Regions from separate parts of the Vibrio sp. QJM3NY_27 genome, predicted to be linked through region 2. Evidence: predicted binding sites of a transcription regulator. Region 2 holds the regulator's gene; each other region holds the start of a gene.

Region 1 (2,206 bases), 1.1 Mb from region 2:
TAAGAACTTACCGCTGCGCTCACATACCTCAAGAACATCGTGAGGGATATGTTCGAATTCAGCGGTAATGACGTCCGCACGCTCAATCGCATTGTCTAAGCCGCTGCCTAGAATCGCTTGCGTTAATGGGTGAACAATATTTTTGCTGCCAACATCAAAAGCAGAAATTTCAATATTCAGCGGCGCCCCAGCTAGGGACATCATGCGAGCAAGTTGGCCCGCGCCTAACACAAGAACATGCATGGGAATTAGTCCTCTGCAGGGTTTGGATTAGCCAGAACCGTTTCTGTTTGCTCAGAGCGGAAAGCTTCTACTTTTGCCATCACTTCTTCATTGTGAGTACCAATGATTTGGGCTGCTAGGATACCAGCATTGGCAGCGCCAGCTTCACCTATAGCCAAAGTACCTACCGCAATGCCTTTTGGCATCTGTACGATAGAAAGCAGAGAATCCATGCCCTTCAGTGCTTTAGACTGAACAGGAACACCTAAAACAGGTACGCTTGTGAAAGCTGCAGCCATGCCCGGAAGGTGAGCTGCACCGCCAGCACCAGCAATAATCACTTTAATACCGCGCTCTTTCGCACTGGTTGCGTAGTCTGCTAGCAACTGAGGTGTGCGGTGAGCAGAAACCACTTTTGTTTCGTACGCCACGCCAAACTGATCCAACATTTCTGCAGCTAGCTTCATTGTTGGCCAATCAGATTTAGAACCCATGATAATACCGACAGTCATCTCAAACTCCTTCAGGTACGATTTAATTAGTGATTAGATATTTTGCGCGCATTATACGGGTAAAATTGCTTAAGGAAAACGTTTGCGTCAGTCTAAGTTGTTAATTGATACATTTTATAAACAAATAGCTTTAGTCACAGTGAATGATAATTTGTACACTTAGCGAGTTCGATAACAGAATTAATGAGGCAACCCTTGGATAACTTTCAACATACTTTGCAGGCATTACAACAAGGTGAAGTCATTGCTTACCCGACTGAAGGCGTTTTTGGGGTCGGTTGTGATCCCGATAATCCACAAGCCATTAAGAAATTGCTCGATTTAAAACAGCGGCCGATGGAGAAAGGGTTGATCCTAATTGCTGCGAGTTACGAGCAGTTACTGCCCTATATTGACGAAAGCCAGTTGACGGAAGCGCAGTTAGCGACCGTAAAAGCAACATGGCCGGGACCAGTGACTTGGATAATGCCAACCAGCAGTAAAGTAACTGACTGGGTCAGTGGCCAATTTGAATCCATCGCGGTGCGAGTGACGGATCACCCTTTAGTTCAAAGAATGTGTAATGAATTCGGTAAGCCGTTAACCTCGACCAGTGCTAACCTGACAGGTGAACCGCCTTGTATGACGACTGAAGAAGTTCAACAGCAACTTGGCCAACATTTGGTGGCTATTTTAGAAGGTCAAACGGGTGGTCGTGAGAAGCCAAGCGAAATTAGAGATGCAAAAACGTCGAAAATATTAAGACAGGGTTAAACCCTGCAGAGGAAGAAAGATGTCAGCAATTGATAAAGAAGCAGTAAAACAGTTTTTACTGAGCCTACAAGATTCGATTTGCCAGCAGCTTGAGCAAGCTGATGGTACTGCACTGTTTGAAGAGGATGCATGGGAGCGTGAACCTGGCGAGCGCCTTGGTGGCGGTGGTCGAACTCGTGTGATGACCAACGGTGCGGTATTTGAACAAGGTGGGGTTAACTTCTCTCACGTAGCGGGTAAGGCGATGCCAGCCTCAGCCACCGCTCATCGCCCTGAATTAGCCGGACGCAAGTTTGAGGCGATGGGGGTATCATTAGTTATCCACCCTAAAAACCCATATATCCCTACCTCACACGCGAACGTTCGATTCTTCATAGCAGAAAAAGAAGGGGAAGACCCGATTTGGTGGTTTGGTGGTGGTTTTGACTTAACGCCATTTTATCCTGTCGACGAAGACTGCCAATCTTGGCATCAAACAGCCAAAGATCTTTGTGCGCCATTTGGTGATGATGTTTATCAAGAGCACAAAGAATGGTGTGATAAGTACTTCTATCTGCCTCACCGAGACGAAACACGTGGTGTGGGTGGTCTGTTCTTTGATGATCTTAACGAGTGGGGCTTTGAAAAGAGCTTTGCTTATATGCAGGCGGTCGGTGAAGGTTTTGCAGCCGCATACTTACCAATTGTAGAACGACGCAAAGAGACGCCTTATGGTGAGC
Region 2 (2,206 bases):
GTTACTGCATTTTGCCATCGGTAACCCCGCTACCATACCAACGAGTGGTTTAGGCCGGAAGCTTTGCGTCTCACTCTTTCAAGTGATTTGCCCTGTGCGTGACTGATTGAATAGAATAAAGTTTTTGTTGAATGAGGCTCACACTTGTTATTTCAAAATGTGATATTGCTTCAATTAATGATCTTTCCAGTATGATACCAGGTTCATTCATGTTGTTGATAAAAAAAGCGCACCTAAAGGTGCGCTTGATTAAACTAAACTGAATTTATCAATTAATTTAACGTTTTAACTGTGCTTCGCTCAACAATTTCAGGGTGCATTTCGAACACACGCTTTTCATGGTCTTTATCTTTAATGCGTTCTAACAAAATTTCGAAAGCGTTCTTACCAACACGACGTTTGGGTTGGTGAACCGTTGTTAACGGCGGAGAGAAGTATTCAGCCAACTCGATGTTGTCATAGCCGATCACTGAAATATCTTCAGGGATACGAATTCCTTTCTCTTGCAATCTGCTCATTAGGCCGAGTGCCATGGTGTCGTTAAAACAGAATACGGCCGTTGGGCGATCTACCATCTTAATGATTTTCTCTGCAGCAAGAACCGCAGTATCACACTCGAAGTTACCTTCAATGATCATGTTATCATCGGTAGCAATCTTAGCTTCGTTGAGTGCGCGTTTGTAACCCGCGATGCGTTCAACACATGCCGCTTTGTCTAAGTGGCCACTTAAACAAGCAATCTTGGAGTGACCGTGCTCAATGAGGTATTTGGTCGCTAGGTAACCACCTTCCTCAGAGTTGTCGATGATCTTATCTGCTTGAGAACTCTCAGGGCCCCAATCCATAATCACTTTAGGAATGTCAGCGTGACGGTCTAACATGCCTCTTAGCTCTTCAGTTAGGTCAGAACACATAACTAAGATGCCATCTACACGTTTCTCTGCAAGCATTCGAATGTAGTCACGTTGCTTCTCATAGATACCGCCCGTATTACACAGAATCAAAGTGTAACCTTGACGGTAGCAGTAGCTTTCAACACCATCGATAACTTCAGAGAAGAATAGGTTAGTTGATTGAGTAACTAGCATGCCGATAGTGCGGGTTGTATTGCACTTCAAACTACGAGCAACGGCACTTGGTGCATAGTTCAGTTCGTCTACGGCTTTATTTACTTTTTCTTGCGTCGCTTCTGCAACAAAGCGAGTTTTGTTGATTACGTGAGAAACGGTTGTTGTTGATACGCCTGCTAAGCGAGCGACATCTTTTATAGTGGCCATGGTTTTATCCTATTAGAAGCTACTTTCCCAAAGTACGGAATGAAGTAGCCGTTAAGCTACCTAACTAAGAGCTTAAATTTGTAGGGCTCTTTGGGTACTAAAGTGCTAAAAAACAAAAAACCGCTATTGAGCGGCTTGTCTTAACACCGAAATGCTCAAAACTATAATAAGCATAGCATTTCGTGAATGTTTCATATTTTATCGTTTGCGGTCACAATTTTAGACTGACTAGAAATTACTCGCAATAAAATTCACCCGGAAATCCGGGTGAATTGTCACATTCTTCTGAATTTATTTAACGAGTCATCCAATAAGCTTATTCACCAGCGAGGTATTGGGTGTCCAATGTACAGAATGCAAGTAGCAGAGATGAGACTGATGCGTAGAAACCGAATTCGTCAACGTCATGACATTTAACGTTGAACTTTGGTACCCAAGTAAGAAGTTGTTGCTCTATAAATTGCTGTTGAACAATGAACGATTTTTCTAGCTCTTCTTCAAGTTCCGTTTCATTAGAACGGATGATCAAGTTGCCAAGGAAGTCGAGTGCGATAGCGATGTGGTCAGCTGGTTCTTTTAGGTCTTGGTTCACCACTAAGTTGTGCTTGGCCATGATCTCTTCCATATCTTTTGCTGGCTTATCATTCAAAAGGCCAGTCTCACCGATATACATAGAAGCGTAAGGAAGTGCGCCATGCTTATCTGTTTTTAAGAATAAGTCACAGAAGTCAGCAGACAATTCTAGTTGAGCATCCTCACGCGTTTGTAGGCGGTTTAGCGCATCCACTAGGCTATCGATCGCCGGCTTTAGTGTTTCATTTTCGCCTAAACCAGTTAGGAAAGAACGAATTTCAACAGAGTGGTAGTGATCGAGTTCTTCTTGAGTGAGCTCTTTAGCGAATAAGCTTGATAGCAACCAGTATATTTCT
Region 3 (2,206 bases), 1.6 Mb from region 2:
CGTTGATGTCAGCATTGCCGATCGCATCGTAGATAAAGTCATCGTGCGTGTTTTGCAGCTGTTTTAGTGTTGGCTCAAAGTGTGAGTCTTTCACTACAACCAAAGATGGCGTCAATGTGTCAGTAGACGCTACCTCTTCTGGTTCCGTTTGTGCTTTTACGAAATCAGCCTGACGCTCATTCTCAAACTTGATCAGTTGCTCAAGGTTTCTTGGGCGCCACTGGCCTTTTTTGTACACGACCTGCTGGCTTACATAGTAATAAGCGGGCGCAGCGCGATAGGCACGTGTCAGGTTGCTGTTTTGTGTTAACCCCGTTGCGATAAGATCGATCTCGCCTTTCTTTAACGCCGGAAATAGGCCGGATAGACGGTAAGCGGGTTTAACCTCAAGCTTTACACCAAGCTCTTCTGCAAACTCGCGAGCTAACTCGTAATCCAAGCCAGCAGGACCATCTGGACCGATGTAATAAGAGAGTTGGTTATTTAGGGTGCCGACACGAAGAACGCCACGCTCTCGTATCTGCTCAAGGACACTTTTAGGTTCAGATTCAATCTGGCATCCAGCCAACCCAAATAGGGCAATAGCGAGCAGAAGGAACTTAGACGAAAAGATGAGCGTAAATTTAGGCATCAAAATGAAATCTCGAAAAGTGGAAGCCCCTTTATACCAAACCCCGCAAGGCTGGCAAAGCAGGTTTATTTAAACAGTTGTAAAAGTGGTGATAAATGCAGCAAAAGTACCATTTACGCAGAAAGATAAAAAAAATAACGCAAACGGTTGCTTTTGGTGTTACGTCACAAAAAGAAATGCTTTATAATGCGCTCGCATTGAAGAGGTGGAATCGGCATAGGTTTGGCAACCTTCGGGAATAGCTTCGAAGAAAACAGTTAGGTTGTTCCTATAACCCACTGAATTTATTCCAATACTACCTTAATCAACTGCATAAGAGACGTAAGCACATGAGAATTTTGCGTGGCTCCCCAGCTCTATCTGAGTTTCGTGTTAACAAGCTTTTAGAGCTTTGTCGTGAATTAAGCTTACCTGTAACAGGTATTTACGCTGAGTTTGCCCACTTTGCTGATCTAACGGCAGACCTAGATGAGTCTGAAGTTGAGAAGCTAGAAAAGCTACTGACTTACGGTCCAACGATTGAAGAGCATGAACCTGAAGGTTTACTGCTGCTTGCAACGCCACGTCCAGGCACTATCTCGCCTTGGTCTTCAAAATCAACAGATATCGCACACAACTGCGGACTGGCTAAAGTGTCACGTCTAGAGCGCGGTACTGCTTTCTACATTGAAACCTCTTCTGAACTTTCTGAGCTTCAACTTGTTGAGCTGAAAGCAATTCTGCACGACCGTATGATGGAAGTGGTTTTCACTGACTTCGAATCAGCAGCGGCGCTGTTCACTGTTGCTGAGCCTGCTCCTTATGCGGAAGTTGACCTACTAACTGGTGGACGTAAAGCGCTTGAAAAAGCAAACGTTACCCTAGGTCTAGCACTTGCAGAAGATGAGATTGATTACCTTCTTGAAAGCTTCACTGAGAAGCTAGGTCGTAACCCGACTGACATCGAGCTAATGATGTTTGCACAAGCGAACTCAGAGCACTGTCGTCACAAGATCTTTAACGCTGATTGGACTATCGATGGCGTTAAGCAAGAAAAATCATTGTTCAAGATGATTAAGAACACCTTTGAAACGACACCAGAACACGTTCTGTCTGCTTATAAAGATAACGCAGCGGTAATGACAGGTTCTGAAGTCGGTCGTTTCTTCCCAGATCCAGAAACTCGTCAGTACAACTATCACCAAGAGAAAACACACATCTTGATGAAAGTTGAAACGCACAACCACCCAACGGCAATCTCTCCATGGCCGGGCGCGTCAACAGGTTCAGGCGGCGAAATCCGCGATGAAGGCGCGACAGGTATTGGTGGTAAGCCAAAAGCGGGTCTAGTTGCTTTCTCTGTATCTAACCTTAAGATCCCGAACTTCGTTCAACCTTGGGAAACTGACTTTGGTAAGCCGAGCCGTATCGTTACTGCTCTGGATATCATGCTTGAAGGTCCTCTTGGTGGCGCAGCATTCAACAACGAATTTGGTCGTCCAAACCTATTAGGTTACTTCCGTACTTACGAAGAGAAAGTAAACTCTCACGCAGGTGAAGAAGTGCGTGGTTACCACAAGCCAATCATGCTGGCTG
Region 4 (2,206 bases), on a different replicon from region 2:
GTAATGTCTAAGAAGATTGAAGTTGGCTCATTTGGTTACCGCTACCTTTGCCGCACTTCTTCTCGTATGAACTTAAACCACCTACAAACCGTTGATGGTCCAATTGGTCGTTGTTACACGCTCATTACCGAAGATGGCGAACGTACGTTTGCGATCAACGAAGGACACATGAACCAACTACTCCCTGAAAGTATTCCTGAACAGATTTTTGAAAAAGCGTCTGCATTGGTTGTGTCTTCATACTTAATGCGCGGTAAGCCTGAAGATCCGATGCCAAAAGCGGTACAAAAAGCGATTGAATACGCGAAAGCGCACAATGTGCCAGTTGTACTGACGCTTGGTACGAAGTACGTGATCGAAGGTAACGCTGAATGGTGGCAAGAATACCTGAAAGAGAACGTAACCATCGTCGCAATGAACGAAGATGAAGGTGAAGCCTTAACCGGTGAAAAAGATCCTTTGCTAGCGGCGAACAAAGCGCTTGAGTGGGTTGACCTAGTTCTCTGCACTGCAGGTCCTGTCGGCTTATACATGGCAGGCTACACTGACGAGCCAGCGAAACGCGAAACCACACTACCGTTATTACCGGGTAACATTCCTGAATTTAACAAATACGAATTCAGCCGTGCGATGCGTAAGCAAGACTGTAAAGACCCAGTCAAAGTGTACTCTCACATCGGCCCTTACTTAGGTGGCCCACTTGAGATTAAAAACACAAACGGTGCTGGTGATGGCGCGCTTTCGGCACTTCTACATGACATGGCAGCGAACAGTTACCATCACGTGAACGTACCGAATTCAGAGAAACACGAGCACGCGTGCTTAACTTACTCGTCACTGTCTCAAATTTGTAAGTACGCAAACCGCGTAAGCTACGAAGTATTGACTCAGCACTCTCCTCGCCTTTCTCGTGCACTACCAGAACGCGAAGATAGCTTAGAAGAAACATACTGGGATCGTTAATCAACCATGCCAGGTTGTTAACTCATCAAAGTTGATGACCAGCTAGATTTTCCATTCCTGAAGGGCTGCTATATGCAGCCCTTTTTGTATTCAGCACTAATATAACTGCAGCTGAAGGTAGTCACATCGAATATTTTGCTCGTTTAACATTTGATCTCGCGCAATGACTCTTTAGATCTGTTATCTTCCAGCACATAATTCGTGTGGTTTGCCTTTACTTGGCAAATTTATACAGTACTATCGCCACGCAAACGTTTACGTACAACCTTTCGGTTCTGATATAAGGATCAAATATGCTGTCTGATATTGATATTTGTCGCTCTACTCCCCTTAAAAACATCAGTGAAGTTGCCAAACAAGCTGGCCTGCAACACAACGAACATCAGCCATTAGGGCAATACAAATCTAAAGTGTCTCTGACATCACTTGAACGCCTCGCCAACCAACAAGATGGTAAATTGGTCGTGGTGACCGCTATCACACCAACGCCTCTTGGCGAAGGCAAAACCGTCACTACTATTGGATTAGCACAAGGCCTCGCAAAGATTAACCAATCTGCGATGGCCTGCATTCGCCAGCCTTCAATGGGCCCAGTTTTTGGTGTTAAAGGTGGCGCAGCCGGTGGTGGTTACTCTCAAGTCGCCCCTATGGAACAATTAAACTTGCACCTCACCGGTGATATTCATGCTGTGACAGCCGCTCATAACCTCGCCTCTGCAGCCATTGATGCACGCTTGTATCATGAGCAGCGTGAAGGATTAGAAGCCTTTGAAACACGCTCTGGCTTAAAATCATTAGACATCGACCCAAGCAGAATCGTGTGGCGCCGTGTACTCGACCATAATGACCGTGCATTGCGCATGATCACAGTAGGCAAAAACGAAGCAGACAAAACAATTAATGGCCTTGAACGCGAAGATGGTTTTGATATCTCAGCCGCTTCAGAGCTGATGGCTATTCTCGCGCTGGCCGATGATCTACAAGACCTACGCAAGCGGATCGGCCATGTCGTACTCGCATATAACAATCAAGGTTCGCCATTAACCGCAGAAGACTTTAACGTCGCGGGCGCTATGACAGTAACGATGAAGGACTCTATTGAACCAACATTGATGCAAACCCTTGAAGGTGTGCCAACGTTGATTCACGCAGGACCTTTCGCAAACATTGCACATGGTAACTCTTCAATTATTGCCGATAAGATTGCTCTAAAACTCAGTGATTTTGTTGTGACTGAAGGCGG

What was found. The regulator PurR, encoded in region 2, represses purine synthesis genes. The targets are predictions, from matches to a motif close to TNANGNAAACGTTTNCNTNA.
Region 1: the regulator PurR is predicted to act here: its motif matches at 805-824, upstream of purE (5-(carboxyamino)imidazole ribonucleotide mutase).
Region 3: the regulator PurR is predicted to act here: its motif matches at 767-786, upstream of purL (phosphoribosylformylglycinamidine synthase).
Region 4: the regulator PurR is predicted to act here: its motif matches at 1,207-1,226, upstream of AC3CIA_RS23175 (formate--tetrahydrofolate ligase).

The regions. Positions count from the first base shown of each region.
Region 1 covers NZ_CM173511.1:3,474,021-3,476,226, reverse strand. Annotated here, with positions in the region: gene AC3CIA_RS15680 (5-(carboxyamino)imidazole ribonucleotide synthase) at 1-243, opposite strand, end outside; gene purE (5-(carboxyamino)imidazole ribonucleotide mutase) at 249-734, opposite strand; gene tsaC (L-threonylcarbamoyladenylate synthase type 1 TsaC) at 930-1,487, shown strand; gene hemF (oxygen-dependent coproporphyrinogen oxidase) at 1,507-2,206, shown strand, end outside.
Region 2 covers NZ_CM173511.1:2,350,249-2,352,454, reverse strand. Annotated here, with positions in the region: cyclic di-GMP riboswitch class I at 17-102, opposite strand; gene purR (HTH-type transcriptional repressor PurR) at 273-1,277, opposite strand; gene torD (molecular chaperone TorD) at 1,594-2,206, opposite strand, start outside.
Region 3 covers NZ_CM173511.1:733,848-736,053, forward strand. Annotated here, with positions in the region: gene mltF (membrane-bound lytic murein transglycosylase MltF) at 1-631, opposite strand, end outside; gene purL (phosphoribosylformylglycinamidine synthase) at 961-2,206, shown strand, end outside.
Region 4 covers NZ_CM173512.1:1,705,138-1,707,343, forward strand. Annotated here, with positions in the region: gene AC3CIA_RS23170 (inosine/guanosine kinase) at 1-963, shown strand, start outside; gene AC3CIA_RS23175 (formate--tetrahydrofolate ligase) at 1,257-2,206, shown strand, end outside.